Linked DNA regions of Psychrobacter arcticus 273-4. The protein of the gene in region 1 interacts with the protein of each later gene in a pairwise test. Links are inferred from orthologs where the notes say so. Each region holds a gene or a part of one and is shown in the gene's direction. Other genes may lie near its edges.

Region 1 (3,246 bases):
TTTAGTGAGCTGAATGATCCTGCGGATCAGGCTGAGCGTTTCCTTGGTCAAGTGGCTGAAAAAGACGCTGGCGATGATGAAGCGATGCACTTTGATGCAGAATATATCGAGGCATTGTCTTATGGCTTACCGCCGACTGCTGGTGAAGGTATTGGTATTGATCGCTTGGTAATGCTATTGACAGACTCTGCCAGTATTCGTGATGTGATTTTATTCCCACATATGCGCCGTAAGCTTGAGGGTTAAAGATATAGTTGAAATACTTTAAAGTCGCTACCGTATTGCTGGTGTAAATTTTTTGCAGCCTCTGTCTGCGTAGGCACAGCAAGCAAGAAAAATTTGCACCAGCAGTACGTATTGTATCTATATTACTTTTCACCGACTATAGTTCGCTTGCCATAAGCCCATGCTAGTACTAAATCGCTGATTTGATGCTTTACTTATATACTTACGACCCACATTGGCATTCATTATGACGCAGCAATATCAAGTTTTAGCCCGCAAATACCGACCCAAAAACTTTCACGAGTTGATCGGGCAAACGCATGTCTCACAGGCACTGATTAATGCGATTGATTATAATCGTCTACATCATGCTTATCTATTTACAGGTACGCGCGGAGTCGGTAAGACGACCATTGCCCGTATTTTGTCTAAGTGTTTAAACTGTGATACGGGTATTACCAGTACCCCATGCGGCGTGTGTGATAATTGCGTAGCGATTGATCAAGGGCGTTTTATTGATCTGATTGAGATTGATGCGGCTTCTCGCACCAAAGTTGAAGACACGCGCGAGCTACTTGATAATGTGCCGTATGCGCCAAGCCAAGGTCGCTATAAAGTGTACCTGATTGATGAGGTGCATATGCTGTCGACACACAGTTTTAATGCGCTTCTTAAGACTTTGGAAGAGCCGCCTGAGCATGTCAAGTTCCTATTAGCAACTACTGATCCTCAAAAGCTGCCGATTACTATTATCTCTCGCTGTTTACAGTTTGTATTGCGTCCTTTATCGCAGAGTTTACTCAGTGAGCATTTAGCCAATGTCTTAACCCAAGAACAAGTAGGCTATACGCAGCCTGCACTTTGGCAATTGGCCAGTGCGGCAAAAGGTTCGGTACGTGATGCCTTATCGTTGACTGACCAAGCCATTGCTTTTGGTCAAGGTGCGCTTGATGATGTGACCGTTAATTCGATGCTTGGCTTGATTGATGCGGCCGATTTAGTCAGCTTAATTACAGATATTTATCATCATGATAAACCTGCTGTTGCTGCTCATATTGAGCAGATGCGTGCGCAAATGGTCGATGCATCTAGTATGTTTGATGGACTCGCTGAGCTATTGCATCAGTTGGCATTGTGTCAGCTGCTGCCCGAAGTCGCTCTCAACGTAAATGAAGCGCAAGCACAGCATATTAATCAGCTTGCCCAGCATATGAGCCCTGACGTATTACAGCTTTATTATGAAATCGTGGTACAAGCACGTGAAGGCGTCAAGCTTGCCAGTACGCCTATGCAAGCGCTTGAGATGTGTATTTTACGTCTTTTGGCTTTTCGTCCTTTGCCGGTTGATGAGATACTAGTCAAGGTACCTGATAGTACGGTAACGGCTATAGAGCATTATAGTCCCACCATCTCTAGCACTACATCAGCCACCACTACTGAGCCAGTGCCATCGTCATTAGAATCACAAGCCCAAGCCGATAATATCATTTATGACAATGCTGATATCAGTGTCAGTGAGAAAAACAGGGTTGGGGCTGATAATATTGTTAATCAAAATGAGCAATATCACTCAAATGACCCTGCTAGTGAATCAAGCCAGTACAATGATTATAGCGTTCATAACAGTTTAGAGTTATCTAGCAATCAGCTTGAACCCGTTGTTGAACCCGTTATAAATGATTCTCAATTATTTAGTCAGCCTGAAGACCCTCGTGCGCTTCTACGTTGTCCGCCGCAAGAATTGATAGGTGAGTGGACAGCAGAAAAATGGGACTATTGGCTGCAAACTGCTCGTGAAGCCGGTAGTTTAGCTCAAGATGAATTGGCGCTTGCGCGTCAGGGTATGATGACAGGCAGTTGTAATGCCGAAGCCGTCTTTGTCACAGCAGTCGATAGTAAGCATTTGCAGGCAACGTTTGAGCAGCTAGCGACAAAGATGCAGCTACAGTTTCCTGCTGCTGCCATCAGTTTACGAATTGATAGCAGTATTATGCAAGCCGATGATAAAACCCCAGAGCGTCGTCAACAAAAACGTCTCGTCCAAGCCAAAACAGTAGCAGAGTCAAGATTGTTTAATACACCAGTGATGCAATATTTAACCGAGCGCGGCGAAGGCAAAATGGGCAAAGTTCAGTTATATTAAACAGTCGTAAATTTATTGATTGGTTATTTATAAAAAGTAACCCTTTATTAAAACTATCGTATATATTAAAACATCAAGGTAATATTGCTCTATCACCTTGATGTTTTTGCTTTTATTGACTGAGAAATGCTTATATCTTACTCTGAATTTAATATTAAAAAACTGTAAGATTTATCATTATCCGTTATAATGGTTAAGTTATATTAACAACTAAAAAGCAGCTTGGATGAGAATATGTTAGATAATTTACGTGGTATGGCTGTGTTTGCTAGTGTGGTCGGACACGGCTCCTTTAGTGGTTCAGCTCGCGAGTTGGGTATTACTACCAGTGCAGTCAGTCAGCAAATACGTTCTTTAGAGAACACGCTCGGTGTGGTGTTATTGCATCGCTCAACCCGTAAGCTTAGCTTAACAGAAGCGGGTGCCAGTTTTTATGAAGCGGCAAAAGATGTGGTAAGTGCTGCAGAGCAAGGTCGAATAAAAGTCAATCAATTACGTGACGAGCTGGCAGGTAGCTTGCGTATTGCAACGACCCCTGAGCTTGGTGTCAATCATATTTTACCTGCACTATCGACTTGGATGTCAGCGCACGACGACCTTAGTATCACCTATTTTGCAGACAATAATTATATTGATATGATTGATGAGCGGATCGATATTGCGGTACGTATGAGCCCTAATATCAACGACTCAACTTTGAGCAATCATCCATTATCTGATGTGCGTCAAATGTTGGTGGCTTCACCACAATATTTGCGTCAGCATAAAAAAATCGAAACGCCAAAAGATTTGGCAGATCATCAGCTTATCTGCATTGATATCATGAAGGATGCAAATAATGTTGAGCTCACTCAGACTGAGACTGGTAAAAAAACACG
Region 2 (4,592 bases), 160 kb from region 1 along the record:
ATAGTACTATTTTAATATCTAAATAAAATCGTCAAGTAGCACCTTCAAATACTCGCTTCTTATACTTTCTTGCCCTCTACCCTATATATGGTAGAGGGTATTTCTAATGCTACGATAATTGAATAGCATATAACAAATAAAGGAAGTTAATAACTATGGGTTTTAGCTAAGATCATTCAACCATTAGCCGTATAATTAGCATGGTGTGGGTGGTTATCTATATTTTTGCGCGGCGTTGAGTGGCTGTATGTAGCAAACAATGCTATTATTAGCGGCTAAGATGCAGCGTATAAAGTGTGGCTATTAACAGGATAATTTACTAAAAATATTGTTCAAACGATTGATACAATAGATTTTATCAAATAAATTATCACCTATTTTTGCTTCCTTTATCTTTAACGCTCATCCGCACCCTCTCCTTTTGTTTGCATCCGTAAGAGTCTTCTATGGCATTTGTACACCTTGGCATCCACAGCGAATATTCCATTACCGATTCTATCGTGCGTATCAAGCCTTTGGTTAAGGCAGCGGCGGCGGACAATCAGCGTGCCCTTGCCTTGACCGATTTATCCAACCTTTATGCTACCGTGAAGTTTTACCGTGCTTGCTTAGGTGCTGGTATTAAGCCCATCATCGGTAGTGAAGTCATCATGGAGAATGAAGACACGCGTCTCACTCTATTAGCAATGGATAACGAAGGTTATCAAAACATTACCCGTATCGTGTCGCTTGGATTTACCGAAGGTCGCGCTGATCCTGTAAACCATGGTACGCCTGTCATTAAACGCAGTCATATTTTAGAACATGGGGCAGGTGTCATTGTTTTATTTACTGAAAAATCTGATGTTGGTCAGGCGCTGGTCGGCTCTATGCCAGAAAAAGCCGATGAGCTGATTACAGAGTGGCAAGCATCATTTGACGACCGCTTATATTTTGCGATTAAGCGCACCAATCGTACTGGCGAAGATGCCTTTATTAAAGCAGCGATTCACTCAGGCGCCAAACATCATATTCCTATCATTGCCCATAATGACGTGCGGTTTTTAGAGCAAGACGACTTTGACGCACATGAAGCGCGCGTTTGTATTGCAGGCTCTTATGTACTGGCAGACCAAAATCGTCCTCAGACTTATTCTGATGCCCAGTACTTGAAAACCCAAGCGCAAATGCAGCAGCTATTTGCTGATATTCCGCAGGTTATTGACAATACTTTGCGCTTAGCAACCCGCTGTAATGTGACATTAACGCTAGGTATTAACGTCCTGCCAGAGTTTCCAGTGCCTGAGGGTGAGACGACTGAATCATTTTTTCGCTTAGAATCGCAGCGCGGGCTTGAAAATCGTTTAGACAAACTTTTCCCAGTTGACGCGCGCAGTGATCATTGGAGTGATATCCGCCAAAGATACGATGAACGTTTAGAGTATGAACTCAAAGTTATCCTCTCAATGGGTTTCCCCGGTTACTTTCTTATCGTTATGGACTTTATCCGCTGGGCAAAAGCCAATGGCGTACCAGTAGGTCCTGGTCGTGGTTCTGGGGCAGGCTCTCTCGTTGCTTATGCGCTCAATATTACCGACCTTGACCCTATTCATTATGATTTGTTATTTGAGCGCTTTTTAAACCCTGAGCGTGTGTCCATGCCCGATTTCGATATTGACTTTTGTATTGAAGGTCGCGACCGGGTCATTGATTATGTGGCGCAAACTTATGGTCGTGAAGCGGTGTCGCAAATCATTACCTTTGGTACGATGGCAGCAAAAGCGGTCGTACGAGATGTGGCACGTGCGCAAAGTAAATCCTACTTTCTTGCCAGTAAAATGTCGAAACTTATTCCCAAAACACCGGGTATCACACTCAGTCAAGCGCTTGAGCAAGAGCCACAGCTCAAAGACTTAATATCCAATCCTGATAACATGGATTATGAAGATGCCATCGAAGTATGGGAGATGGCCATTAAGCTTGAAGGCATTTGCCGCAACGTGGGTAAACATGCCGGCGGCGTGTTGATTGCGCCGCACAAAATCACTGATTTTAGCGCCATTTATTGTGATGATGAAGGTCATCGTGTCAGCCAATTTGATAAAGATGATGTCGAAGCGGTTGGGCTGGTAAAATTTGACTTCTTGGGTCTACGTAACTTAACGGTCATTAGTGCGGCCGTTGAAAATATTAATAAGCGTCGTGCTAAAGAAGGCAAAGAAGCTTTGGTATTAGAAGACTTGCCCCTTGATGACGCTAAAGCCTATAAGCTCTTGCAAGACGCCAAAACCACTGCCGTCTTTCAGCTAGAAAGTATGGGCATGAAAAAGTATCTGGCAAAATTGCAACCGACCAATATCGAAGACGTTATCGCCATGTGTGCGCTCTATCGTCCCGGTCCGCTTGATGCTGGTATGGTAGAGATGTATATCGACCGTAAACATGGTCGTGAAGAAGTGATTTATGACCATCCCAATCTTGAACCGATTTTAGAAAATACCAACGGCGTTATTGTTTATCAAGAACAGGTCATGCAAATTTCGCAGGTCATGGCGGGATATAGCTTGGGCGGCGCGGATATGCTTCGCCGTGCGATGGGTAAAAAGAAACCGGAAGAAATGGCAAAACAGCGCGATATTTTCGTGACTGGTGCAACCGCGCAAGGCATTGATGAAGCGACATCTGGCGGCGTCTTTGATTTGATGGAAAAATTTGCCGGTTACGGTTTTAACCGCTCGCACTCAGCGGCTTATGGCGTGCTCGCTTATCAGACCGCTTATCTAAAACAATACTACCCTGCTGAGTTTATGGCAGCCGTACTGACATCAGATATGAATAACACGGATAACGTGGTGTTCTTTATCAATGATTGCCGTGAAAACTTTGCTTTAACCGTCGTTAATCCATCAGTAAACCGCAGTGAATGGCACTTTGTCGCTGATACCCCGACCAATATTATTTATGGTTTGGGCGCGATTAAAGGCGTTGGCGAAGGTGCTGTCGAATCTATCGTTGAGGCACGCCGCCGTGAAGGCCCGTTTAAAGACTTATATGACTTCTGCCGCCGCGTTGATATCAAAAAGGTCAACAAGCGTACCCTTGAAGGACTGATAAACGCTGGCTGTTTTGATGACTTTGCTGCAACCTTAAGACCTGACTTGCCAAGCGATGAAGCATATGAGATTCGCGGCGCTTTAATGAGTCAGCTGCCCAGTGCGGTACAAGCCGCTGAGCAAGACCGTCAAAATCGCGAAATCGGCATGATGGATTTGTTTGGTGAAATGGATGGTGTCGTCGCCGCGCCTCCTCTGGTCATGACGCCAGAGCTGATTTGGGGTGATAAGCATCGTCTTAAAGCTGAGAAAAACACCTTAGGGCTTTATTTAACCGGACATCCTATCGATGAATATCGTGACGAGCTAAAACGTTATACCTCAGGTGCTCGTCTCGACAAATTGGCTGATACTGGCTATAACGGCAGCTGTTATTTTGCCGGTCTTATCATCGACATAGCCAACTTTGGCACTCGTAACGTTATTACCTTAGACGATGGGACTTCACGGTTAGAGGTCAGCTGTTATGCTGAGCGCTTTAACCGCGTAAAAGACCAGCTAAAAATCGATGAAGTAGTCATTATCAAAGGCAGTATTCGTGAGCGTGACGGCCGGCTGTTTGCTCGTCTTGATAATGCCATGAGCATGGTTGATGCTCGCCTGCGTTGGCTTAAAAAAATTAGCATCAAAGTCCATGGCAGTGATATTAATCTGCTGACATGTATGCAGCCACTGCTAAAATCTGCACAAGCCAGCATTATTCCAGCACCCAAACTTTCTTATGGCAATGAGCAGGACGAGCAAAGCAGCACTACTAATACTGATAGTTTCGGCGGTTACAATGCCGTAATAGGCGGCAGCTTATATGACGAAGATGGCAATGATTTATTGGCACTAGAGAATAATATGGCGCAAGACGCTTATTCAAACGGTGTTGAGCCAAGCATGAGTAACCAAAGCTATGCCAATAACGCTTTGGGCAACACCGATGCCTCTATTAGAGATAATTGCCTGCCGCTTGGACTCAGCATTTATGAAGAATACGGCATTGCCAATGTAGGACTGTCCGAGCATTGGCGCATTTATCCAAATGATGACAATTTACAGCAGCTAAAAAGTATGATTAGTGAAGATAATTTACACTTTCACTACGGCTAACAAGTGCATTATGCCGAACAAGACATCAACCAGCGATTAGGACAATAATGAGTAACGACACATCTTCCTCTTTAACGACAACTGTAATAACAAAACCTTCAACTGTGAGCGATTACCTGTCTAGTATACAAGTGGTGATGGTTAATACGACCTTGCCTGCCAATATCGGTTCAGCGGCACGTGCTATGCACACCATGGGGCTATCAAGACTGACGGTCGTTGAGCCAAAATTACCCATTGATGCCACCAGCGTCTCTCATGCCGCTGGTGGCAGCGATTTATTATCATCAGCAATCATCGCACCTACCCTAGAGGCTGCTATCGCTGATTGCCAGTTGGTATTTGCGGCCAGTAGTCGTAGCCGTCATTTGCCCCGTCCTGTGGTCACACCGACACAGGCCG

The links.
Region 2: the proteins of dnaX (region 1) and dnaE interact in binary tests that used the Escherichia coli proteins (3 or more experiments, as listed by UniProt). The link is inferred for Psychrobacter arcticus 273-4 from one-to-one orthologs.

What each region holds. Positions count from the first base shown.
Region 1 is NC_007204.1:1,252,265-1,255,510, forward strand. What follows is about bases 1-2,920. They hold dnaX (DNA polymerase III subunit gamma/tau), read left to right. Parts: upstream 1-472; coding sequence 473-2,368; downstream 2,369-2,920. Other genes in these bases: lysS (lysine--tRNA ligase), read left to right, coding at 1-246; PSYC_RS05510 (LysR family transcriptional regulator), read left to right, coding at 2,603-2,920. In the rest of the region: more of PSYC_RS05510, read left to right, coding at 2,921-3,246. UniProt on the Escherichia coli protein: Part of the beta sliding clamp loading complex, which hydrolyzes ATP to load the beta clamp onto primed DNA to form the DNA replication pre-initiation complex.
Region 2 is NC_007204.1:1,409,656-1,414,247, forward strand. What follows is about bases 125-4,390. They hold dnaE (DNA polymerase III subunit alpha), read left to right. Parts: upstream 125-446; coding sequence 447-4,190; downstream 4,191-4,390. Other genes in these bases: PSYC_RS06135 (RNA methyltransferase), read left to right, coding at 4,238-4,390. Also shown: more of PSYC_RS06135, read left to right, coding at 4,391-4,592. UniProt on the Escherichia coli protein: DNA polymerase III is a complex, multichain enzyme responsible for most of the replicative synthesis in bacteria. This DNA polymerase also exhibits 3' to 5' exonuclease activity. The alpha chain is the DNA polymerase catalytic subunit.